Regions from separate parts of the Vibrio splendidus genome, predicted to be linked through region 1. Evidence: predicted binding sites of a transcription regulator. Region 1 holds the regulator's gene; each other region holds the start of a gene.
What was found. Region 1 encodes PurR, which represses purine synthesis genes. Its sites were predicted from a motif close to TNANGNAAACGTTTNCNTNA; they were not measured.

Region 2: purE (5-(carboxyamino)imidazole ribonucleotide mutase) is a predicted target of PurR. The motif match lies at 3,734-3,753, and genes of this name have one in related genera.
Region 3: folD (bifunctional methylenetetrahydrofolate dehydrogenase/methenyltetrahydrofolate cyclohydrolase FolD) is a predicted target of PurR. The motif match lies at 2,921-2,940, and genes of this name have one in related genera.
Region 4: purL (phosphoribosylformylglycinamidine synthase) is a predicted target of PurR. The motif match lies at 4,511-4,530, and genes of this name have one in related genera.

What each region holds. Positions count from the first base shown of each region.
Region 1 is NZ_AP025508.1:2,594,683-2,600,687, reverse strand. It holds gene OCU90_RS11570 (putative signal transducing protein) at 1-165, opposite strand, end outside; gene OCU90_RS11565 (TVP38/TMEM64 family protein) at 236-916, opposite strand; gene OCU90_RS11560 (TfoX/Sxy family DNA transformation protein) at 1,051-1,641, opposite strand; cyclic di-GMP riboswitch class I at 1,769-1,854, opposite strand; gene purR (HTH-type transcriptional repressor PurR) at 2,025-3,029, opposite strand; gene torD (molecular chaperone TorD) at 3,346-3,993, opposite strand; gene torR (two-component system response regulator TorR) at 4,279-4,992, shown strand; partial or broken gene elyC (envelope biogenesis factor ElyC) at 5,219-6,005, opposite strand, start outside.
Region 2 is NZ_AP025508.1:3,815,601-3,821,605, forward strand. It holds gene OCU90_RS17170 (gamma carbonic anhydrase family protein) at 399-944, shown strand; gene OCU90_RS17175 (DUF1488 family protein) at 941-1,210, opposite strand; gene aroE (shikimate dehydrogenase) at 1,228-2,058, opposite strand; gene hemF (oxygen-dependent coproporphyrinogen oxidase) at 2,134-3,051, opposite strand; gene OCU90_RS17190 (L-threonylcarbamoyladenylate synthase) at 3,071-3,628, opposite strand; gene purE (5-(carboxyamino)imidazole ribonucleotide mutase) at 3,824-4,309, shown strand; gene OCU90_RS17200 (5-(carboxyamino)imidazole ribonucleotide synthase) at 4,315-5,445, shown strand; gene OCU90_RS17205 (DNA topoisomerase family protein) at 5,532-6,005, opposite strand, start outside.
Region 3 is NZ_AP025508.1:2,874,253-2,880,257, forward strand. It holds gene OCU90_RS12695 (ComEC/Rec2 family competence protein) at 1-58, opposite strand, end outside; gene OCU90_RS12700 (DUF4209 domain-containing protein) at 414-2,126, shown strand; gene folD (bifunctional methylenetetrahydrofolate dehydrogenase/methenyltetrahydrofolate cyclohydrolase FolD) at 3,018-3,875, shown strand; gene OCU90_RS12710 (cation:proton antiporter) at 4,033-5,847, opposite strand.
Region 4 is NZ_AP025508.1:769,729-775,733, reverse strand. It holds gene OCU90_RS03410 (DUF3332 domain-containing protein) at 1-116, opposite strand, end outside; gene purL (phosphoribosylformylglycinamidine synthase) at 380-4,336, opposite strand; gene mltF (membrane-bound lytic murein transglycosylase MltF) at 4,666-6,005, shown strand, end outside.

The sequences.
Region 1 (6,005 bases):
TAGCTCATATAACCATACGTAAGGGTCAGTTTCTTCAGTGAATGGGATTTCCCCTTTCAATCCGAACAACCCTTCACCACGGACTTCACAGGCAATATTCTCGCTTTCTAACAATCCACAGATGATATGAGCTTCTGTCGGATTCGATGCACTGAAGATTTTCATTGAGATAGAACCTTATCTGGCTATATGCGTTATTTAGCTATTATAAGTATACGTTATTCAGTTATATACGTTATTCAGCCACAGGTGCTGAGCGAAATTTATTCATCAACCATTTAGCAATGATTGGGAATACACCCAGTAAGGCAAATGACAATAGTACTGAAGGGGACACGATACCCGAAAGTGAATCAATTTCCGCGAGTTGAGTACCAGCATTCAAGAAAACAGCAGTACCCGGTAACATCCCTATTTGACTCGTAATGTAGTAACGACTCACTGACATCGGTGTTAGACCCATCAACAGATTGATAAGGAAAAACGGGAAGACAGGAATCAGACGCAGAGAAAATAAGTAAAATGCTCCGTCTTTTTCAACGCCCTTGTTAATCGTTGCTAATTTGTCACCAAACTTGGTTTGAATCCAGTCACGTAACAGATAACGGCTACTTAAGAATGCTAAGGTCGCACCGATCGCACTCGCGAAAGATACCAGCAGCAAGCTGTTCCAGAAGCCAAATAGCGCGGCCCCTAATAGGGTCACAACAGCGGCACCAGGAATGGAGAAAGCAGTAATCATTATATACGCGACAAAATAGATAGCAGCGGCAGCAATGAAGTTGCTATCAATGTAGTCATTTAAAACGGCTTGTTGGGCCTTGGCATTTTCAAGCGTTAGGTATTGGCCGAAATTGACGCCTAACAAGACGATGGTTACGACCAACACAATACCCAATATCATTTTCTTACTCATTGATACTTCCTCCAAATTTTCAATGTATACCATTAGTATAGATAGACAGGCAAAGCATAGATTAACTTTCAGCAGATATAAAAAAAGCCGCAGTAAATGCGGCTTAGTTATATAGATAATTTGCACTGACAATGTTAATTGACGCGATTGATAAGCTCTTCACGACGCTGCTGCGGTATAACAGACCAATGTGTGCCATTGATCGCGCCTTCTAACGCCCAAAGTAGTTCAATACTGACAGAAGACGCATGTGATTCTTTGATGGCGTTAAATGCGTTTACAGAGCCAGATTCATATAAACGTTCTACGGAATCGATCCCTGCTTTTTTCAACATACGCTCAGTGGCGAGTCGAAGGTTGGGCAGATCTTTGAGTCGAGTAGGCTTAGCTGAAGATTGCTCAGCTTTTTCTTCTTTAGCAAAACCCAGAGACGTCGTTGCAAGCTGCAAGATTTTCTCTTGGTCTTGCCACAGGCCTTCAGGTAAAGCGAAATATTTAGTAACGACAGGGAAACCACGTTTTTTGTAGACGTACGGTTGAAACCCTTGTTGTTCGAACTGTTTCGTTGTGCATTTGTCTGCTCGTATGTGCAACTGGTCATTTACAACCAGAGCAAACATAGTGTCATCAGCAAAAAGACCGAAGCCACCAAACATCGAGCGTGATTTTATTTTTCCTAGGGATTCAAATAATTTCATTGAATCCTTTAGTATCGGTTTATCCATGTTATTTATCTCGGTGTATTTGAACTACGCCACCAAATAAGCAGGTCCGAGAGATTAGCAAAATGTTGCAATTAAATTGTCAATTAGCCGTAAATTACTAAATTATTAGTAGTTACTGCATTTTGCCATCGGTAACCCCGCTACCATACCAACGAGTGGTTTAGGCCGGAAGCTTTGCGTCTCACTCTTTCAAGTGATTTGCCCTGTGCGTGACTGATTGAATAGAATAAAGTTTTTGTTGAATGAGGCTCACACTTGTTATTTCAAAATGTGATATTGCTTCAATTAATGATCTTTCCAGTATGATACCAGGTTCATTCATGTTGTTGATAAAAAAAGCGCACCTAAAGGTGCGCTTAATTATATTAAACTGAATTTATCAATTAATTTAACGTTTTAACTGTGCTTCGCTCAACAATTTCAGGATGCATTTCGAACACACGCTTTTCATGGTCTTTATCTTTAATGCGTTCTAACAAAATTTCGAAAGCGTTCTTACCAACACGACGTTTGGGTTGGTGAACCGTTGTTAACGGCGGAGAGAAGTATTCAGCCAGCTCGATGTTGTCATAGCCGATCACTGAAATATCTTCAGGGATACGAATTCCTTTCTCTTGCAGTCTGCTCATTAGGCCGAGTGCCATCGTGTCGTTAAAACAGAATACGGCCGTTGGGCGATCTACCATCTTAATGATTTTCTCTGCCGCAAGAACCGCAGTATCACACTCGAAGTTACCTTCAATGATCATGTTATCATCGGCAGCAATCTTAGCTTCGTTGAGTGCGCGTTTGTAACCCGCGATGCGTTCAACACATGCCGCTTTGTCTAAGTGGCCACTTAAACAAGCAATCTTGGAGTGACCGTGATCAATGAGGTATTTGGTCGCTAGGTAACCACCTTCTTCAGAGTTGTCGATGATCTTATCTGCTTGAGAACTCTCAGGGCCCCAATCCATAATCACTTTAGGAATGTCAGCGTGACGGTCTAACATGCCTCTCAGCTCTTCAGTTAGGTCAGAACACATAACTAAGATGCCATCTACACGTTTCTCTGCAAGCATTCGAATGTAGTCACGTTGCTTCTCATAGATACCGCCCGTATTACACAGGATCAAAGTGTAACCTTGACGGTAGCAGTAGCTTTCAACACCATCGATAACTTCAGAGAAGAATAGGTTAGTTGATTGAGTAACTAGCATGCCGATAGTGCGGGTTGTATTGCACTTCAAACTACGAGCAACGGCACTTGGTGCATAGTTCAGTTCGTCTACGGCTTTATTTACTTTTTCTTGCGTCGCTTCTGCAACAAAGCGAGTTTTGTTGATTACGTGAGAAACGGTTGTTGTTGATACGCCTGCTAAGCGAGCGACATCTTTTATAGTGGCCATGGTTTTATCCTATTAGAAGCTACTTTCCCAAAGTACGGAATGAAGTAGCCGTTAAGCTACCTAACTAAGAGCTTAAATTTGTAGGGCTCTTTGGGTACTAAAGTGCTAAAAAACAAAAAACCGCTATTGAGCGGCTTGTCTTAACACCGAAATGCTCAAAACTATAATAAGCATAGCATTTCGTGAATGTTTCATATTTTATCGTTTGCGGTCACAATTTTAGACTGACTAGAAATTACTCGCAATAAAATTCACCCGGAAATCCGGGTGAATTGTCACATTCTTCTGAATTTATTTAACGAGTCATCCAATAAGCTTATTCACCAGCGAGGTATTGTGTGTCCAATTTGCAGAATGCAAGTAACAGAGATGAGACTGATGCGTAGAAACCGAATTCGTCAACGTCATGACATTTAACGTTGAACTTTGGTACCCAAGTAAGAAGTTGTTGCTCGATAAATTGCTGTTGAACAATGAACGATTTTTCTAGCTCTTCTTCAAGCTCAGTTTCATTAGAACGGATGATCAAGTTGCCAAGGAAGTCGAGTTCGATAGCGATGTGGTCAGCTGGTTCTTTTAGGTCTTGGTTCACCACTAAGTTGTGCTTAGCCATGATCTCTTCCATATCTTTTGCTGGCTTATCATTCAAAAGGCCAGTCTCACCGATATACATAGAAGCGTAAGGAAGTGCGCCATGCTTATCTGTTTTTAAGAATAAGTCACAGAAGTCAGCAGACAATTCTAGTTGAGCATCTTCACGCGTTTGTAGGCGGTTTAGCGCATCCACTAGGCTATCGATCGCTGGCTTTAGTGTTTCATTTTCGCCTAAACCAGTTAGGAAAGAACGAATTTCAACAGAGTGGTAGTGATCGAGTTCTTCTTGAGTGAGCTCTTTAGCGAATAAGCTTGATAGCCACCAGTATATTTCTGCTCTTTGCTCGTTGAACGCTTTCGTATCTTTCATTTCTTAGATCCTGATTTAGTCTTGTGGTGTTACTTATATGCATCTTGAAGTCACTAGTGCATAAGCACACCAAGGCTGAATAACAAGGTTATTTGCGAAACGCAAAGTTACTCGTTAGTAGTAATGCCTATATTGAATTGCGATGGACGATAAATAGCAAGGTTTAAGATTGTCTTGTATCAAAAAAGATCCATGTTTCTGGCTTTTATCTTGTGTACCACTAGAATTGTTACGAGTTATGAATAGAATAGTCACTGAAACTATTAAATAAGAAAAGTGGTGTAGATGAGCTATCACGTATTAGTCGTAGAAGATGATGTGGTAACCCGCAGTAAACTGGTCGGATACTTCCAGAACGAAGGTTACACAGTAAGCGAAGCAGAAAGCGGCGCTCAAATGAGAAACGTGTTAGAAGAAAACAACGTTGACCTCATTATGCTGGACATCAACTTACCAGGCGAAGATGGATTGATGCTAACTCGCGAATTACGCAGTCAATCAGACATTGGAATTATTTTAGTTACTGGACGCACGGATAGCATCGACAAAATCGTTGGCCTTGAAATGGGCGCTGACGATTACGTTACTAAACCCTTCGAACTTCGCGAGTTATTGGTTCGAGTTAAAAACCTACTTTGGCGCATTTCTGCCGCTCGTAAAACAGCAGCAGGTAAGGTTGAAGAGACTGAAGACGAATCTGTGGTTCGTTTTGGTGAGTGGACGTTTGATATCCCTCGTCGTGCGCTAAGCAAAAACGGCGAACCGGTAAAACTGACTAAAGCTGAATATGAACTGTTGGTTGCGCTCTCTTCTTATCCTAACCAGGTATTAAGTCGTGAACGCATTCTGAATATGATCAGTCACCGAGTGGATGCTCCAAACGATCGAACTATCGATGTGTTAATCCGTCGTATGCGTGCGAAGATGGAGTTTGACCCTAAGAATCCACAAATTTTTGTAACGGTTCACGGTGAAGGTTACATGTTCGCTGGTGATTGATTTCCTGCGGGAGTGATTAATCAACAACGATATTTAAACGTAAAAAGCCGAGACATCATTGATGTCTCGGCTTTTTTATTGCTTAGCTTCTAGTGTTTACGAACTGGAAACCTGCAAATTACTTGGTTAATCAGTCTTGCCTATCTGGCCGAATCTACAGATAAGACTATGTCTACAGGTAAGATTATGTCTACTGATAAAATTCAGTTTACTGATTCGGTTGAGTTTATTGAGGCTGAGCCGCAGAAATACCACCGTCATCTTCAACTAAGCGAGATGTTTCAGGAACAACAATGGGTTCTTCAACGGTGTCATTGCTTGTATCAAGCCAATCACGCAGGCTTTGCCACATCAACCCCATTGTTTCGTGCTAGTAACGCTCAGTTTGCTCAAGGTAAAGAGCTTTAGGCATGTACTTATTCCAAGGTTCAACAATCCCTTCTTGTGCAAGGTAATTGGTTGGGGCTGGTAATGGCTTCATGCCAGCTGCATGGAATTCATTCAATGCGCGAGTCATATGGCTAGCGGAAGTTACCAGTACCATTCTTTTATTTTTAACGAACGCAGCGGCTTGTCGGGCTTCTTCCCATGTGTCTTTCGCTGTTTCAAGCAGAATGATATCGGGCTTTGCGACACCTAGAGCCAACGCAACTTTGGCCATCATTCTAGCATTGCTCACCTCAGTGCCTGCGCCATAGCCAGACAAAATGAGTTTTGCACCAGGGTAAAGGCGTAGAATACGAATCCCTTCACTTAAACGCATTAGACCGGTGCGACTAAGCTCTGATGTTGGTGGGATTTGGTCGTCTACGACGTGACCACTTCCGAGAACCATCACGTAATCGACGGTTTCATCGACAGGTAAAAAAGCGGTGTGTTGCCTTTCCATTGGCATTAAAAGTTGACTAGAAACTGGCTGGAAAGCGATTAGGAAAATACCACATAGGGCTGAAAGGGTGATTAGGCAACCCGTCTTCCTTTTGGTAGTAAACATCACTAGGGCTAAACCCAGA
Region 2 (6,005 bases), 1.2 Mb from region 1:
AGTAACTGTTTTATCCAAAGGATAAAACGTTTTGATATTCATCAACGAGTGCCCACACAGATTGATAGGTTTAAATTGTTAAAGAGCTTTTCCTTTTTGAGCTTCGCTCAAATCGGACGGCCATTTTAGCGATTTAAGTTTTAGTGTCAACCACTATTTTCAAAACTTTTTTCAAGCGCTTAGCTTGGCTAATTTGACCTGCTGATTCGTTTTGGTTTCTTACGAAGCCTTCCCGTTTCAACGAGGTCGCATTATAGAGATTTCGATCACACTGGCAAGCCCTTTTTGAAGTTTTTCTTACTTTTTTGATTGTTCGAGCGTTTTTTGTTCAAAACACTCCATTTTCACTAGTATTCCCCTTAATTAAGGGCTTAAGGTGCCTATATAAAGGAGGATTTATGAGTTCAATGCGCAGTTATAAAGGAGTATCCCCTCAGATTGGACAAGGTGTCTATATAGATACAAGTTCGGTACTGGTTGGTGATATCAAAATCGGTGACGACTCTAGCGTGTGGCCTTTGGTTGCAGCTCGAGGAGATGTGAACCACATTCATATTGGAGATAGAACGAATATCCAAGACGGCAGCGTTTTGCACGTCACCCATAAGAATGCTGACAACCCTGAAGGTTATCCTCTACTAATAGGTAATGATGTCACTATCGGACATAAAGTAATGCTGCATGGCTGCACGATTGAAGATCGTGTACTTGTTGGTATGGGAGCTATCGTGTTGGATGGCGTGGTTATTAAAGAAGATGTGATGATTGGTGCTGGTAGCTTAGTGCCGCCTAATAAGGTACTTGAGAGCGGTTATCTATATGTAGGAAGCCCGGTAAAACAAGCACGCCCATTAAATGATAAGGAGCGTGCCTTTTTACAGAAGTCAGCTGACAACTATGTTCAGAATAAAAACGACTATCTAGACTCTGTGCTTCCAGTTTAAAGCGCTTTGATCTGAATCCGATTAGAGGAGTCATACTCCTCTTCTTCTATTAACTCTTCCGCTAGCTCTTCAATATCGAAACGCAACTCTGAAAAGATAACTAAAGCTTGATCGCCCTCTTCTATCTCTTTACCTGCCAATCGTGATAATTCTTCAATAGATAAGACACATTCGATCAATGCACCCGACTGTTGTGCTGGGAAGGTGATAGATTGACTTGCTTCATCCCAATCTTGGATATCCGGAAATAGAATTGATTGATTCATTTTTTATAATTACCTTGTTACATCTCTAAGTTTCTACGTAATTCTCTTAAAATCTGTTTTGTTCCTGGGCGAAGGCCACGCCAAAGCATAAAGCTCTCTGCTGCCTGCCCCACTAGCATACCCAAACCATCATAAGCAGCATGAACACCGTTATCTAATGCCCATTGATTAAATACTGTGGTTCCAGATCCGTAAACCATGTCATAAACGGCGCTATTAGAATTGAAAATAGCATCAGACACCTCAGGAAGCTGCCCGCTTAGACCAGACGAAGTAGAGTTAATAATGACATCAAAGCCTTCATTAACATCACTTAGCCCCATCCCCTTGATGTTGCCATGCGAAGAAAACATCTCAGCCAGAAGTTCAGCCTTGGAGCTGGTTCGATTAGCGACCACCAGCTGTTGTGGCTTTTGATCGAGAAGAGGTTGAATCACTCCTCTCGCAGCACCACCAGCGCCAAGAAGAAGAACGCGAGCTCCTTTTAACGCAACTTGATGTTGAAGAAGGTCTTGAACTAAGCCTTCACCATCGGTGTTATCACCAATAATCTCTCCATCATCGAGCTTCTTAAGTGTGTTTACGGCACCTGCTAGTTCAGCTCTTTCAGTCAGGCGATTAGCGAACTGATACGCATCTTCTTTAAAAGGTGCTGTGACATTACACCCTCTACCACCCTCACTAAAAAAAGCTTGAGCAGCAATGATGAATTCACCTTGTTCTGGCTGGAGTGCTGTATAGGTAAGTTGTTGGCTGGTTTGGCGAGCAAATAATGTGTGAATGAATGGCGATTTGCTTTGCCCAATAGGGTTACCGAAAACGGCATAACGATCTACTTGCTGTGTCATATCCTTACCTAACAGAAATAAAAAAGGGTCATCTATATAGATGACCCTATCACTATCCCTATAAGGAAGGAAGAACTACCAAACTCGAGGCTTTAGGTAGTCGCTATAAAGCAGAGCTTCTGGTGAACCCGCTTGTGGTTCGTAGCGGTATTCCCAACGAGCCAATGGCGGCATCGACATCAATATAGACTCTGTGCGCCCACCGCTTTGCAGACCAAATAGGGTGCCACGGTCATACACTAAGTTAAATTCAACATAGCGACCACGACGATAAAGTTGGAAGTCACGCTCGCGCTCACCGTAAGACGTCTCTTTACGTCGTTCTACAATGGGTAGATAGGCGGCTGCAAAGCCTTCACCGACCGCCTGCATATAAGCAAAGCTCTTATCGAAACCCCACTCATTCAGATCATCAAAGAACAGACCACCAACACCGCGTGTTTCGTCTCGGTGAGGCAGATAGAAGTATTTATCACACCACTCTTTATGCTCTTGATAAACATCATCACCAAACGGCGCACAAAGATCTTTAGCGGTTTGATGCCAAGATTGGCAGTCTTCATCGAAAGGATAAAATGGCGTTAAGTCAAAACCACCACCAAACCACCAAATCGGGTCTTCCCCCTCTTTTTCCGCAATAAAGAATCGAACGTTCGCGTGTGAGGTTGGGATGTATGGGTTTTTAGGGTGGATAACTAATGAGACCCCCATTGCCTCAAACTTACGTCCAGCTAATTCAGGGCGATGAGCCGTGGCTGAGGCAGGCATTGCCTTACCCGCTACGTGAGAGAAATTAACCCCACCTTGCTCAAATACCGCACCATTGGTCATCACGCGAGTTCGACCACCGCCACCAAGGCGCTCGCCAGGTTCACGCTGCCATGCATCTTCTTCAAACAGTGCAGTACCATCAGCTTGCTCAAGCTGCTGGCAAATCGAATCTTGTAGGCTCAGTAAAAACTGTTTTACTGCTTCTTTATCAATTGCTGACATCTTTCTTCCTCTGCAGGGTTTAACCCTGTCTTAATATTTTCGACGTTTTTGCATCTCTAATTTCGCTTGGCTTCTCACGACCACCCGTTTGACCTTCTAAAATAGCCACCAAATGTTGACCCAGTTGCTGTTGAACTTCTTCAGTCGTCATACAAGGCGGTTCACCTGTCAGGTTAGCACTGGTCGAGGTTAACGGCTTACCGAATTCATTACACATTCTTTGAACTAAAGGGTGATCCGTCACTCGCACCGCGATGGATTCAAATTGGCCACTGACCCAGTCAGTTACTTTACTGCTGGTTGGCATTATCCAAGTCACTGGTCCCGGCCATGTTGCTTTTACGGTCGCTAACTGCGCTTCCGTCAACTGGCTTTCGTCAATATAGGGCAGCAACTGCTCGTAACTCGCTGCAATTAGGATCAACCCTTTTTCCATCGGCCGCTGTTTTAAATCGAGCAATTTCTTAATGGCTTGTGGATTATCGGGATCACAACCGACCCCAAAAACGCCTTCAGTCGGGTAAGCAATGACTTCACCTTGTTGTAATGCCTGCAAAGTATGTTGAAAGTTATCCAAGGGTTGCCTCATTAATTCTGTTATCGAACTCGCTAAGTGTACAAATTATCATTCACTGTGACTAAAGCTATTTGTTTATAAAATGTATCAATTAACAACTTAGACTGACGCAAACGTTTTCCTTAAGCAATTTTACCCGTATAATGCGCGCAAAATATCTAATCACTAATTAAATCGTACCTGAAGGAGTTTGAGATGACTGTCGGTATTATCATGGGTTCTAAATCTGATTGGCCAACAATGAAGCTAGCTGCAGAAATGTTGGATCAGTTTGGCGTGGCGTACGAAACAAAAGTGGTTTCTGCTCACCGCACACCTCAGTTGCTTGCTGATTACGCAACCAGTGCGAAAGAGCGCGGTATTAAAGTGATTATTGCTGGTGCTGGCGGTGCTGCGCATCTTCCGGGCATGGCTGCAGCTTTCACAAGCGTACCTGTTTTAGGTGTTCCTGTTCAGTCTAAAGCACTGAAGGGCATGGATTCTCTGCTTTCTATCGTACAGATGCCAAAAGGCATTGCGGTAGGTACTTTGGCTATCGGTGAAGCTGGCGCTGCCAATGCTGGTATCTTAGCCGCTCAAATCATTGGTACTCACAATGAAGAAGTGATGGCAAAAGTAGAAGCGTTCCGCTCTGAGCAAACAGAAACGGTTCTGGCTAATCCAAACCCTGCTGAGGACTAATTCCCATGCATGTTCTTGTGTTAGGCGCGGGCCAACTTGCTCGCATGATGTCCCTAGCTGGGGCGCCGCTGAATATTGAAATTTCTGCTTTTGATGTTGGCAGCAAAAATATTGTTCACCCATTAACGCAAGCGATTCTAGGCAACGGCTTAGACAATGCGATTGAGCGTGCGGACGTCATTACTGCTGAATTCGAACATATCCCTCACGATGTTCTTGAGGTATGTGAGCGCAGCGGTAAGTTCTTACCGACAACAGAAGCAATCAAAGCTGGCGGTGACCGTCGCCTTGAAAAAGCCCTGTTAGACGAAGCAAGCGTGAAAAATGCTAAGTACTACGAGATTAACTCTCGCGAAGACTTTGACGCTGCGATCGCTCACGTTGGCTTACCAATGGTATTGAAGAGCACACTTGGCGGCTACGATGGCAAAGGTCAATGGCGCTTAAAAACATTAGACAATGTTGGCGCGACTTGGGCAGAAATGGCCGAGTGCATCGCCGCAACAGACAACCAAGCCATTGTGGCTGAAGAGTTCGTTCCGTTTGATCGCGAAGTATCACTGGTTGGTGCTCGTGGCGCTAATGGCGAGATTCAAGTGTACCCACTGGCTGAAAATGTTCACACCGACGGCGTGTTGAGCTTATCGACAGCGATTGATGACATTGAACTGCAAGAGCAAGCGAAAACCATGTTCACCGCTGTTGCAGAACGTTTGGATTACGTTGGCGTGCTAGCGTTAGAGTTCTTTGATGTTAAAGGTTCACTGCTGGTTAACGAAATTGCACCACGTGTTCATAACTCTGGCCACTGGACACAGCAAGGCGCTGAAACTTGTCAGTTTGAGAACCACCTACGTGCTGTGTGCGGTATGCCACTAGGCAGTACTAAACTGATTCGCCCAACCGCAATGATCAATATTCTTGGTGAAGATACCCTACCTGAGGCTATTCTGGCTCAAGGTGGCTGTCATGTTCATTGGTATGGCAAAGAGAAGCGTGCAGGTCGTAAGATGGGTCACATTAACGTGAGCGCTGACTACAACGCAGAGCTGCAAAGAGCGTTGTGCTCATTGGCTGATATTCTTGATAAGCAAGCCTACCCTGCTGTGCATGAGTTTGCTGAGCAGATGAAGTAAGCCTACATTGGTTTATTGATATAAAAAGTTTATTGGATATAGAAACGGCGCTCATTGGGCGCCGTTTTTTTGTCTATAACATCAGGTTATTGAGATTGAATGTGATGACACTTGCGATCAGCACATTGCTTCTTAGTACCACTGGCCGTTTTCTTCTCCAGTAGCAGCGGGAATTTGCACTGTTCACAACGACCTATAACAGGTGGCTGATTAACGGCGAACTTACACTTAGGGTAGTTATCACACGCATAGAAGGTTTTGCCATAGCGAGATTTACGCTCAACCAAATGGCCTCTGCCACACTCAGGACAAGCAACAAGTGGCTGCTCTTCAGGTTGTTCTTTTGGTTGGTCCAAAGATTCGATGTGATTACACGTTGGGTAGCTGCTACAACCAATGAACATACCAAAGCGACCTTGCCTTAATACCAATTCGTTTTGGCATTTAGGGCACGGTACACCCAGCTCTTTCACTACGTGGCCATCGTTCTGATGCAGAGGCTTGATGTAATCACAGCTAGGATACTGCTTACAGCCTAAAAATGGGCCGTGCTTACCATG
Region 3 (6,005 bases), 280 kb from region 1:
GTGTTTCTATAGAAATACAATCGCCATTATCAGCTTTGTGCATCATTATATTTAACATTTTTGTAACCACTAATTTGATACATTACTGTATGTAGTTAGACTAAAATTTAAAATTGCAGAATATTTCCAGTGGTTAAAAGACAAATTCAAAGTAGGACAAAAACTAGTCCATATCACACATTTATCTGTACGCAGGATAAAACCGCTTTCTAAACACAACCATAGCAATATACCATAGAGCGCATAATGTAAGGCTTGATTTGGTTCGTGTGGTTGGCCATTCATCACAAAAAACAATAATTTGAAAGGAATTATCTGCGGTATGACGAAAACCAACTTTTCATTAAAAGGCTCTAGAGTTAATTTAAATCACCACGTCATCCTCCCTAACATATCAATATGGAAACTCTAAAATGCAAGCATCCCAGTTCATTCAAATCATAAAAAATGAGTTTGAAAGTGGTGTAAAAGATCATATGCAGGAATGGAGTATCGCTTATCAGCTTATAAACTTGAGAGAAGTGCATAGCCCCCAACTTACGACAGATCAAACCTTAATAATTGAAGCTCTCGTTTTTATCACTTCTCATAGAATACAACATGGTAAATTAACTTTACGATATGTTGAAAATTTCCCTTCCTTGAAATTCGATAAAGAACAAATTAAAAGCGTGGAAACCTTTGTCAAAGAGCTCGATAACGTTTGGCTCACTGCAAAATTCTATGATGTTCTTTGGTCAAATATGAGTGAAAAGAAAGCTGACTACATTATGAACTGTGTCTCAGCCTATATACGATTTCCTTTAGTAGAAATCCTTCATACTATTGAGTACTGGGAACGAGGATTGTTTTTAGCTGGAACGGCAAAGCTAAAACAACAACAAAGCCTGATAGTAGGGACTTTGATTCAAGAGGCACTAAACAATAACAACAGTTTTGTCATAGTTCGCATGTTAAACCAGCATAAACTATTAGGTATGTATGCAATTGAGTTGGTTGATGTACTAAAGTCTCAAATCAAGAATGAAATTCAAAAAAGAGGTCACTGGATTGCGGTCGAGTATTGGAATTTGATACTTGATATGGGAAATAAATACAATTCTCTTAAGAGTAAAAAAAGCTCCTACATTCAATCCAAAGCTCATGCGTTATGTTCACTAGCAGAGCACAACAAGAAAATAAACAACATTCATGTTGCCTCAGATAACTATCGCGAGGCGGTCATCGGGTTAAAAAGCCTAAGTAATGACTACAAGATATCTCATAACATTGACGAAGAAATTCAAAAAATAGAACGTAACCTTGTTGATCTTAGACTTCAAATAGAAGAGCAATTCAAAAAAATAGCTCAACCTATCAAGGTAGACATTTCAAAGGAAGTTGAAATCGCAGAAGATCTAATTCAAGGTGAAAATCTAGAAGAACTCTTACAAATTCCAGATCTAGAGTACAGACACTTTTATAAAGTACAGAGAAGAGTACACAAAAAAGAGGGAGTATCGTTTCTTAATCATTTAATTGGTGGCTCTAGTTATTCAGATAACGACGGGAGGGTGCTAGGGACTTTCGACTCAACATCAGAAGAAGTGAAAAAAATTGAATGCTATCGAATGCTTATTGAGCATAGCGGCAAACAGGCAGCTAGTTACATTCTACCAGCACTAAGGAAGTTCAAAAAAATAAAATCACTAGATGAAGAAGAGTTTTACAAACTTGCTCGCTCTTGCTCAATGGTTCCTGACGATCAGAAACGCTTAATGGGAAAAGCTCTATGGCATGGTTATAGAGAAGATTTCTCTACTTCAATTATGTTGCTATGCCCCCTAGTTGAGAGCATCTTAAGGAACATCTTAAAAGAGTCCGATATCCCGACAGTTGATATTGACCGTGTTTCTGAATCTGAAAAAAGCATGAATAAGCTGTTGGATATTGCAAAAGAAAAGAAGATATTAAATCAAGAAGTTATATTTAAAATAGAAGCAATTTTCGTTAGCAATTTTGGGTTGAATTTTAGGAATAAGGTAGCGCATGGTTTGGTTTCAGACAATTCAGCCAGTTCACTTTATGCAACCTATGTTTGGTGGCTATGCCTAAAGTGGGTCATCATTTATTCACCGGGTGGCTAACATCTCATCATGATTCAAGCGAGTACGAACATGTTTTTTTAAACAAAAAAAACGGTATAACAATTAATGTTATACCGTTTCTTAAAATGTGGCGTCCCCTGAAGGATTCGAACCTTCGACCACCGACTTAGCTTACCACTACAGCTTTCGCTGCCATCAATCACGATGTTTGTAGTCTGGACTATATCATCACCCACAACATAACTTGCTAGGGTGGAGGGCGCTAAATGATGTTTTACGCAATGTGTTCGCATTGCACCACCTAGTCTCTGCACCTTTCTTACACGCATGTAAGACTTGGCTCATGATTGCCACCGCCACTACGCGCTGAGGTTTCCATGAATTCACCCTCTACACTGTATAAGTTTCCAAATACAGGCTCCTCTCTTAAAGGTCGGTGCTCTATCCAGCTGAGCTAAGGGGACATATTAATTCGACGCTATAGTACTGATTTAGCTATCGATTTTCAACCATCCAAGATGATTATTTTAACTTTTTTGCTATCACTTATAAGAAACAACTGTTTACTTAAAAGTGGTAACTGCCTAATAATAAATGGTAACCATAAAAATCATTATGGTAACCTTACTACCACCTAAACCTTTGTATAATAGTCATTCATTCCTAAAATGGTAACTATTAGGGGGTTAGTCGTGCTCTATCCAGCTGAGCTAAGGGCGCGCTACAGGAAAGGATTATACGAATTCGAATCAGTAAAGCAACGGCTTTATCTAACATTCTGATCCAAGTGAGTAAAAAAAGGGCAATAAGATTATAAGTGTTGGAAAATAGAGCAAAGCAAACGTTTGCTTGATGGTAATCAAAAAGATTTTCTGGAATAATGCGCCAAAACATCAGCCACTAACTTGAATATCAATACTAAGGAAATTCATGACTGCTCAAAATATTGATGGAAAGCTAATTTCTCAAACGGTTCGCTCTGAAGTAGCGGCACGTGTAAAAGCTCGTACTCAAGCTGGATTACGTGCCCCGGGCCTAGCGGTTGTTTTAGTGGGTGAAGACCCGGCATCTCAGGTTTACGTTGGCAGTAAACGCAAAGCGTGTGAAGAAGTTGGTTTCGTCTCGAAATCTTTTGATTTACCAGCAACTGCCACCGAACATGAATTGCTAACGCTAGTCGATCAACTCAACGAAGACCCAGAGATTGATGGCATTCTAGTTCAACTGCCTTTACCTGCTGGTATCGATACTACTCACGTTCTTGAGCGTATCACACCTGAAAAAGACGTTGATGGCTTCCACCCATACAACGTAGGCCGTTTGGCTCAGCGCATGCCTAAGCTGCGCTCTTGTACGCCTAAAGGCATCATCACCCTGCTTGACCGTTACAACATCGATTTACGCGGCAAGCACGCGGTTGTTGTCGGCGCATCAAACATTGTTGGTCGCCCAATGACTCTAGAACTGCTTCTAGCAGGTTGTACGACAACAACATGCCACCGCTTCACCAAAGACCTTGAAGGCCACGTACGTCAAGCAGACGTTGTTGTGGTTGCCGTTGGTAAGCCTAACTTCATTCCTGGTGCTTGGATTAAGAAAGGTGCTGTTGTGGTCGATGTTGGTATCAACCGTTTGGAATCTGGCAAGCTCGTTGGCGACGTTGAATACGATGTGGCTAAAGAGAGCGCAAGCTTCATCACACCAGTTCCGGGTGGTGTTGGTCCAATGACAGTGGCAAGCCTAATCGAAAATACTATGATCGCTTGTGAGCAATTTCACTCGAAATAGCCCGTAAACGACAGTCTCGGTAGCAATACCGCTGACATGAATTGATTGTTACTAAAATAGAATTAAAAAGCCGCAGCGTGAAAACGTTGCGGCTTTTTTGATACTGAGCTATTCGTTTGTGATACAAAGATACTCGCTTTTAAGACAGTGCGACTCGCTACTTATCTGGAGTATCGATACCTTCAATTTCTGCCGAAGGCGGCAATAAACTAATGACCTGACACTCCGTTGATATGAGTTTTTCCAAATCAGAACCTTGTGTCACTAAGCGGAAATCACCGTCATTAATCACGCCAAGTGGAATCGCTTTAGGGTACAGGGTATTAAACTCATTAAGGTCAAACGCCTCGGTTAAACCCGTGCTCTTAATTTGGCTGCCTTGAGCCATCAAGGAGTTAAGTTTGGAATAGGTAACCCCTTCTGAAAACAGACTTCTATTGCCATCACGGCTCACCTGATGCCTTTCATGTTTATTTTCTGAGGATTCAAGTTCAAACACCTTATTTTCACCAAACTCATCTTGATAGTGCATACTGACTAGTGGGTTGGTTTGACGGTAAGGTGAAACGATCATCGCACGCCCTATCCCATCCAATTCCAGATTATTTTCAGCATGGTTCGAAGCTGGATTACCGAAATAGACATTCAAGTTGTCCATGCGCGCTAAGCGAATGCTCTCCCAGTTGGTATCAGCAAGCACACTGTTGATGTTGTGTGTCGCCAGCACTTTGGCAAACTGACGTGAAAAATGAGTCGCGCCAAAGAAAATAACCCCTTGTGCCTTCTCTTGAGTCACACCCAGCCTTCTCGCCCACCAACTCGCGGTTAGGCTTTGAATCACTACCGTACCAATAATGACCAAGAACACCATTGGCACCAGTAAATCTGCCCCTTCGATTAATTGCTTCTCTTGAAGCTTGATTGCAAATAGAGAAGAGACTGCAGCAGCAACGATCCCGCGAGGTGCCATCCAGCTCAAAAACCATTTATCTGCTGAAGTAAGATCCGTGCCGATCCCGCTGATCCACACACTCAGAGGACGAGCCACCAGCATGACGACCGCTAATAAGCCAATACCGCCCCAACCTATCGAGAGGAAAGTCCCAGAATCAAGCCTGCTCGCTAACAGAATAAACAACGCAGAAATGAGTAACACAGTCAGGGTTTCTTTGAACTCAATAATATCTTCGAGATCCAAGCCTTTCACGTTGGCGAGCCAAATACCCATAATGGTTACGGTTAATAAACCGGACTCTTCGCTCAGATCATTTGAAAAAGAGAACGCCGCCAGCATTAATGTCAGGACCGCCACGTTACGCAAATAGTGCGGAACCCAATGCCCTTGCAGCATCTTGGCAATCAAATAGCCACCGATGATCCCTAAGCCCAAACCAATGGCTAAAGTCAGCCCCAATGCCGACAGAACATGGCTTGTCGGATCGGCTGAAGAGACAATGTATTCGTAAACGAGAACGGCAAACAGAGCGCCAATCGGGTCAATCACTATCCCTTCCCAGCGCAAGATACTGCCTAGCGAAGATTTGGGTTGAATGCTGCGCAGCATGGGAACAATCACCGTTGGGCCAGTCACCACGACTAATGCAGCAAACAGCGCCGCCAATGGCCAACTGAAATCGACAAAATAATAAGCCCCCACCACGATGCACGCCCATGTAATCAACATGCCGAAACTCACTAAGTGAGTCACCATGCGGCCATGGCCTCTGATTTCTTTGAAATTAAGAGTCAATGCACCTTCAAACAGAATGATGGCGACCCCTAATGAAATCAACGGGAACAGTACATCACCAAAAATGGCGTCGGGATTAAGGATGTTAAGACCGGGACCTAAAAGTAGTCCGACAATAAGAAGAGGAAGGATGGCTGGAAGACGCAAACGCCAACCTAACAATTGACACGTTAAGGACAGCAGTCCAATTAACGCCAAAGAAGAAGTAATCGACAAATCCATTTGTGCCCCTAAAAAAAATTCGTACCACACCTTGTGATACAAACCTATTTGCTGAAACAAGAAAGCCTATGTCATTAAACTATAGGCTCTCTTTTTCATGCTAACCGAATATTAGTGTGATTAATCAGTCACTTTACTATAGGGGAAATAAAGTGACT
Region 4 (6,005 bases), 1.8 Mb from region 1:
ACAACCTCTACGTTGAACTTCATTAATTTCCCAGTAACGGCGTTACTACCGACACACCCAGCTAACGACATGACAATCGCTGCCACTGCAACTGCTTTTGTGATTGTTGTTTTCATAGATCCCTCTTATGCCACGATGATTGATTCAGTTTTTGAACGGCCAAATTGAATTGTTCTTGTATGAATACAAGAAATGATGGCCTAACAAATTGATTCCATAACATTTAGCGTAGTGGAGATTTTTAGAACAGCAAACTGCAAACGTTAATTTTTTCGCTCTGGTTCCTAAATTTTGAAAATAAAAAAGCGCAGACCTTTCGATCTGCGCTTTTCATTTTTTCTTAACCTAGCCTAGATTAATGCGGCCTGTAAGAAAGTGATTAACCCACATTCTTACGTGCGTTTTGGAACATGCGCATCCAAGCGCCGTTCTCGCCCCAACCTTCTGGAGACCAAGAGTTTGCAACCGTGCGGAATACACGCTCTGGGTGCGGCATCATGATAGTCACGCGGCCATCGGTCGTTGTTAGACCAGTGATAGCGTTTGGCGAACCGTTCGGGTTATTCGGGTATTGCTGCGTTTGGTTACCGTTGTTATCAACGTAACGTAGAGCAACCGTACCTGAGTTTTCAATCGCGTTTAGGTGGTCGTTATCACGCACTTCTACGCGGCCTTCACCGTGAGAAACAGCGATTGGCATACGAGAACCTTCCATGCCGTTGAAGAATACTGAGTCAGACTTCTGAACTTCAACTAGGCTGAAACGAGCTTCAAAACGCTCAGATTCGTTACGAACGAAACGTGGCCAGTACTCAGCACCCGGGATAAGTTCACGCAGGTTAGACAACATCTGACAACCGTTACACACACCTAGAGAGAAAGTATCTTCACGCTTGAAGAAGTTTTCAAATTGGTCACGAGTAGAGTCGTTAAATAGAACCGACTTAGCCCAACCTTCACCAGCGCCCAGTACATCACCGTAAGAGAAGCCACCACATGCCACAAGGCCGTTGTACTCTTCTAGTACCGCTTGACCCGTTAGGATGTCGCTCATGTGAATATCAGTCGCTTCGAAGCCTGCGCGGTCAAATGCTGCTGCCATTTCAACGTGAGAGTTAACACCCTGCTCACGGAGAATCGCCATCTTAGGCTTAGCGCCTGTATTTATCATAGGAGCATTGATGAATGGCGCTGCAATGTCTTCGTTTACGTCAAAGCTTAGGCTAACGTTTAGACCTGGGTCTGAGTTGTCTTTTTTCGCTTCATGTTCTTGGTCTGCACAGATTGGATTATCACGTAGACCTTGCATTTTATGCGTAGTCTCAGCCCAGATAGTACGTAGTTCAGTACGGTTACGCTGGATTACAACGTCTGTGCCTGACTTAATCACTACTTCATCTGATGCTTCCCCTTCACCAACAACGCTGCCAATCACATGTGAACATGCTTCTAGGCCATTTGCTGCAAGAGTAGAAAGAACTGCGTCTAGGTCGTCGTTACGAACTTGGATAACTGCACCTAGCTCTTCGTTAAAGAGTGCCGCAAGCGTATCTTCGCTGTTCTCTGATGCAGATAAAAGCGCTGCAATATCAGCATTAACACCACAGTGACCTGCGAACGCCATTTCAGCTAGCGTTACGAATAGACCACCATCGCCTTTATCGTGGTAAGCGACAACTTGGTCGTTCGCTACAAGTGCTTGAATGCCTTCGTAGAAACCTTTTAGTTGTGCTGCATTGTCTACGTCTGCTGGCTTGTCACCAAGCTGCTTGTAAACCTGCGCTAGTGCTGTAGCACCCATACGGTTTTTGCCGTTACCTAGGTCGATAAGTACTAAGCTTGTAGCGCCTAAGCCTTCAAGGTTATTCGGGGTACGAAGCTGAGGAGTAATCGTCTTACGAACATCTTCAACACGTGCAAACGCAGTGATAACAAGAGATAGCGGAGATGTGACTTCTTTCTGCTCGCCATTCTCTTCCCACTTAGTCTTCATCGACATTGAGTCTTTACCCACAGGGATAGTTAGACCCAGTGCTGGACATAGTTCTTCACCTACGGCTTTAACCGCTTCGTAAAGGCCTGCATCTTCACCAGGGTGACCTGCTGGAGACATCCAGTTAGCTGACAATTTAATGTGTTTAATATCGCCGATGTTGGTCGCTGCGATGTTAGTGATTGCTTCACCAACCGCTAGACGAGCTGATGCGCCGAAATCTAGTAGTGCTACTGGCGTACGCTCACCAAGAGACATTGCCTCACCGTGGTAAGAGTCGTAACTTGCTGCTGTTACTGCACAGTTAGCAACAGGAACCTGCCATGGGCCAACCATTTGGTCACGAGCCACAAGGCCTGTTACCGAGCGGTCACCGATAGTAATAAGGAATGTTTTCTCTGCCACTGTTGGTAGGCGAAGAATACGGTCAACCGCTTCGTTTAGTTCGATACCAGAACGGTCAATCGCAGGGTTGTTTGCTTTTAGCGTCTTCGCGTCACGGTGCATCTTAGGCGTTTTACCTAATAGGATGTCCATCGGCATGTCGATTGGCGTGTTGTCGAAGTGTGAATCTTCTAATTTAAGATCACGTTCTTCTGTTGCTTTACCAACAATCGCGAATGGAGCGCGTTCACGCTTACAAATCGCTTCAAATGTCGCTAAGTCTTTATCAGCAACCGCCATTACGTAACGCTCTTGAGATTCGTTACACCAGATCTCAAGTGGGCTCATGCCCGGCTCATCGTTTGGCACGTCACGTAAGTTAAAGATACCGCCACGCTCGCCATCGTCGACTAGCTCAGGAAGTGCATTCGAGATTCCGCCCGCGCCCACGTCGTGGATAAATGCGATTGGGTTCGCATCACCAAGCTGCCAACAACGGTCGATAACTTCCTGACAACGACGTTCCATCTCTGGGTTTTCACGTTGTACAGAAGCAAAATCTAAGTCTTCAGAAGAAGAACCAGAATCCATTGAAGATGCAGCACCGCCACCAAGGCCGATGTTCATTGCTGGACCGCCAAGAACAATTAGGCTTGCACCTACTGGGATCTCTTTCTTCTGAACATGATCATCACGAATGTTACCTAGACCACCAGCCAGCATGATTGGCTTGTGGTAACCACGTACTTCTTCACCTGCGTGAGAGTTTACTTTCTCTTCGTAAGTACGGAAGTAACCTAATAGGTTTGGACGACCAAATTCGTTGTTGAATGCTGCGCCACCAAGAGGACCTTCAAGCATGATATCCAAAGCAGTAACGATACGGCTTGGCTTACCAAAGTCTGTTTCCCAAGGTTGAACGAAGTTCGGAATTTTCAGGTTAGATACAGAGAAAGCAACAAGGCCTGCTTTTGGCTTACCGCCAATACCAGTCGCGCCTTCATCACGGATTTCACCGCCTGAACCTGTCGATGCGCCCGGCCATGGAGAGATTGCCGTTGGGTGGTTGTGCGTTTCAACTTTCATCAAGATGTGTGTTTTTTCTTGGTGGTAGTTGTATTGGCGAGTTTCTGGATCTGGGAAGAAACGACCGACTTCAGAACCTGTCATTACCGCTGCATTATCTTTATAAGCAGACAGAACGTGTTCTGGTGTCGTTTCAAAGGTGTTCTTAATCATCTTGAACAATGATTTTTCTTGCTTAACGCCATCGATAGTCCAATCAGCGTTAAAGATCTTGTGACGACAGTGCTCTGAGTTCGCTTGTGCAAACATCATTAGCTCGATGTCAGTCGGGTTACGACCTAGCTTCTCAGTGAAGCTTTCAAGAAGGTAATCAATTTCGTCTTCTGCAAGTGCTAGACCTAGGGTAACGTTTGCTTTTTCAAGCGCTTTACGTCCACCAGTTAGTAGGTCAACTTCCGCATAAGGAGCAGGCTCAGCAACAGTGAACAGTGCCGCCGCTGATTCGAAGTCAGTGAAAACCACTTCCATCATACGGTCGTGCAGAATGGCTTTCAGCTCAACAAGTTGAAGCTCAGAAAGTTCAGAAGAGGTTTCAATGTAGAAAGCAGTACCGCGCTCTAGACGTGACACTTTAGCCAGTCCGCAGTTGTGTGCGATATCTGTTGATTTTGAAGACCAAGGCGAGATAGTGCCCGGGCGTGGCGTTGCAAGCAGCAGTAAACCTTCAGGTTCATGCTCTTCAATCGTTGGACCGTAAGTCAGTAGCTTTTCTAGCTTCTCAACTTCAGACTCATCTAGGTCTGCCGTTAGATCAGCAAAGTGGGCAAACTCAGCGTAAATACCTGTTACAGGTAAGCTTAATTCACGACAAAGCTCTAAAAGCTTGTTAACACGAAACTCAGATAGAGCTGGGGAGCCACGCAAAATTCTCATGTGCTTACGTCTCTTATGCAGTTGATTAAGGTAGTATTGGAATAAATTCAGTGGGTTATAGGAACAACCTAACTGTTTTCTTCGAAGCTATTCCCGAAGGTTGCCAAACCTATGCCGATTCCACCTCTTCAATGCGAGCGCATTATAAAGCATTTCTTTTTGTGACGTAACACCAAAAGCAACCGTTTGCGTTATTTTTTTTATCTTTCTGTGTAAATGGTACTTTTGCTGCATTTATCAGCACTTTTACAACTGTTTAAATAAACCTGCTTTGCCAGCCTTGCGGGGTTTGGTATAAAGGGGCTTCCACTTTTCGAGATTTCATTTTGATGCCTAAATTTACGCTCATCTTTTCGTCTAAGTTCCTTCTGCTCGCTATTGCCCTATTTGGGTTGGCTGGATGCCAGATTGAATCTGAACCTAAAAGTGTCCTTGAGCAGATACGAGAGCGTGGCGTTCTTCGTGTCGGCACCCTGAATAACCAACTCTCTTATTACATCGGTCCAGATGGTCCTGCTGGCTTGGACTACGAGTTAGCTCGCGAGTTTGCAGAAGAGCTTGGTGTAAAGCTTGAGGTTAAACCTGCTTACCGTCTATCCGGCCTATTTCCTGCCTTAAAGAAAGGCGAGATCGATCTTATCGCAACGGGGTTAACACAAAACAGCAACCTGACACGTGCCTATCGCGCCGCGCCCGCTTATTACTATGTAAGCCAGCAGGTCGTGTACAAAAAAGGCCAGTGGCGACCAAGAAACCTTGAGCAACTGATCAAGTTCGAGAATGAACGTCAGGCTGATTTCGTAAAAGCACAAACTGAATCAGAAGAGGTAGCGACTACTGACACATTGACGCCATCTTTGGTTGTAGTGAAAGACTCACACTTTGAGCCAACATTAAAACAGCTGCAAAACACACACGATGACTTTATCTACGATGCGATCGGCAATGCTGATATCAACGACTTGCTAAAAGAAGTCTCTACAGGGGAACGCTTGTTTACTGTGGCGGATTCGATTGAGCTGTCACTCGCACAACGTTTATACCCAGACGTCGCTTTGGCTTTTGAACTTACAGAAGACCAACCGATCTCTTGGTATTTACAGAAGTCTGAAGATGAGAGCCTTTATGCGCTGCTGATTGAGTTTTTCGGTAACCTAAAGCAGTCTGGTGAGCTCGCTTCACTGGAAGAGAAATATATTGGCCATATCGGCACCTTCGATTATGTCGATACTCGTGCCTTTATCCGCGCCTTGGATAGCAAGCTGCCAAAATGGTCTCCACTGTTTCAGAAATATTCGCAAGAATTTGATTGGCGCTTGATTGCTGCTTTGGCATACCAAGAGTCACACTGGAATCCTGTCGCACGCTCTCCAACCGGTGTTCGAGGCATGATGATGTTAACGCTACCAACTGCGAAGAGCGTTGGTGTGACCAATCGTCTTGACCCTAAACAGTCGGTACAAGGCGGGGTTGAATACCTGCGTCGTATCGTTAACCGAGTGCCCGACTCAATCACTCAACACGAAAAGATCTGGTTTGCGCTTGCCTCATATAACGTAGGTTACGGGCACATGATGGATGCTCGTCGCTTAACCAAAGCACAAGGCGGTGATCCTGACGCTTGGGGTGATGTGAAAGACAGGCTTCCTCTACTAAGACAGAAGAAGTA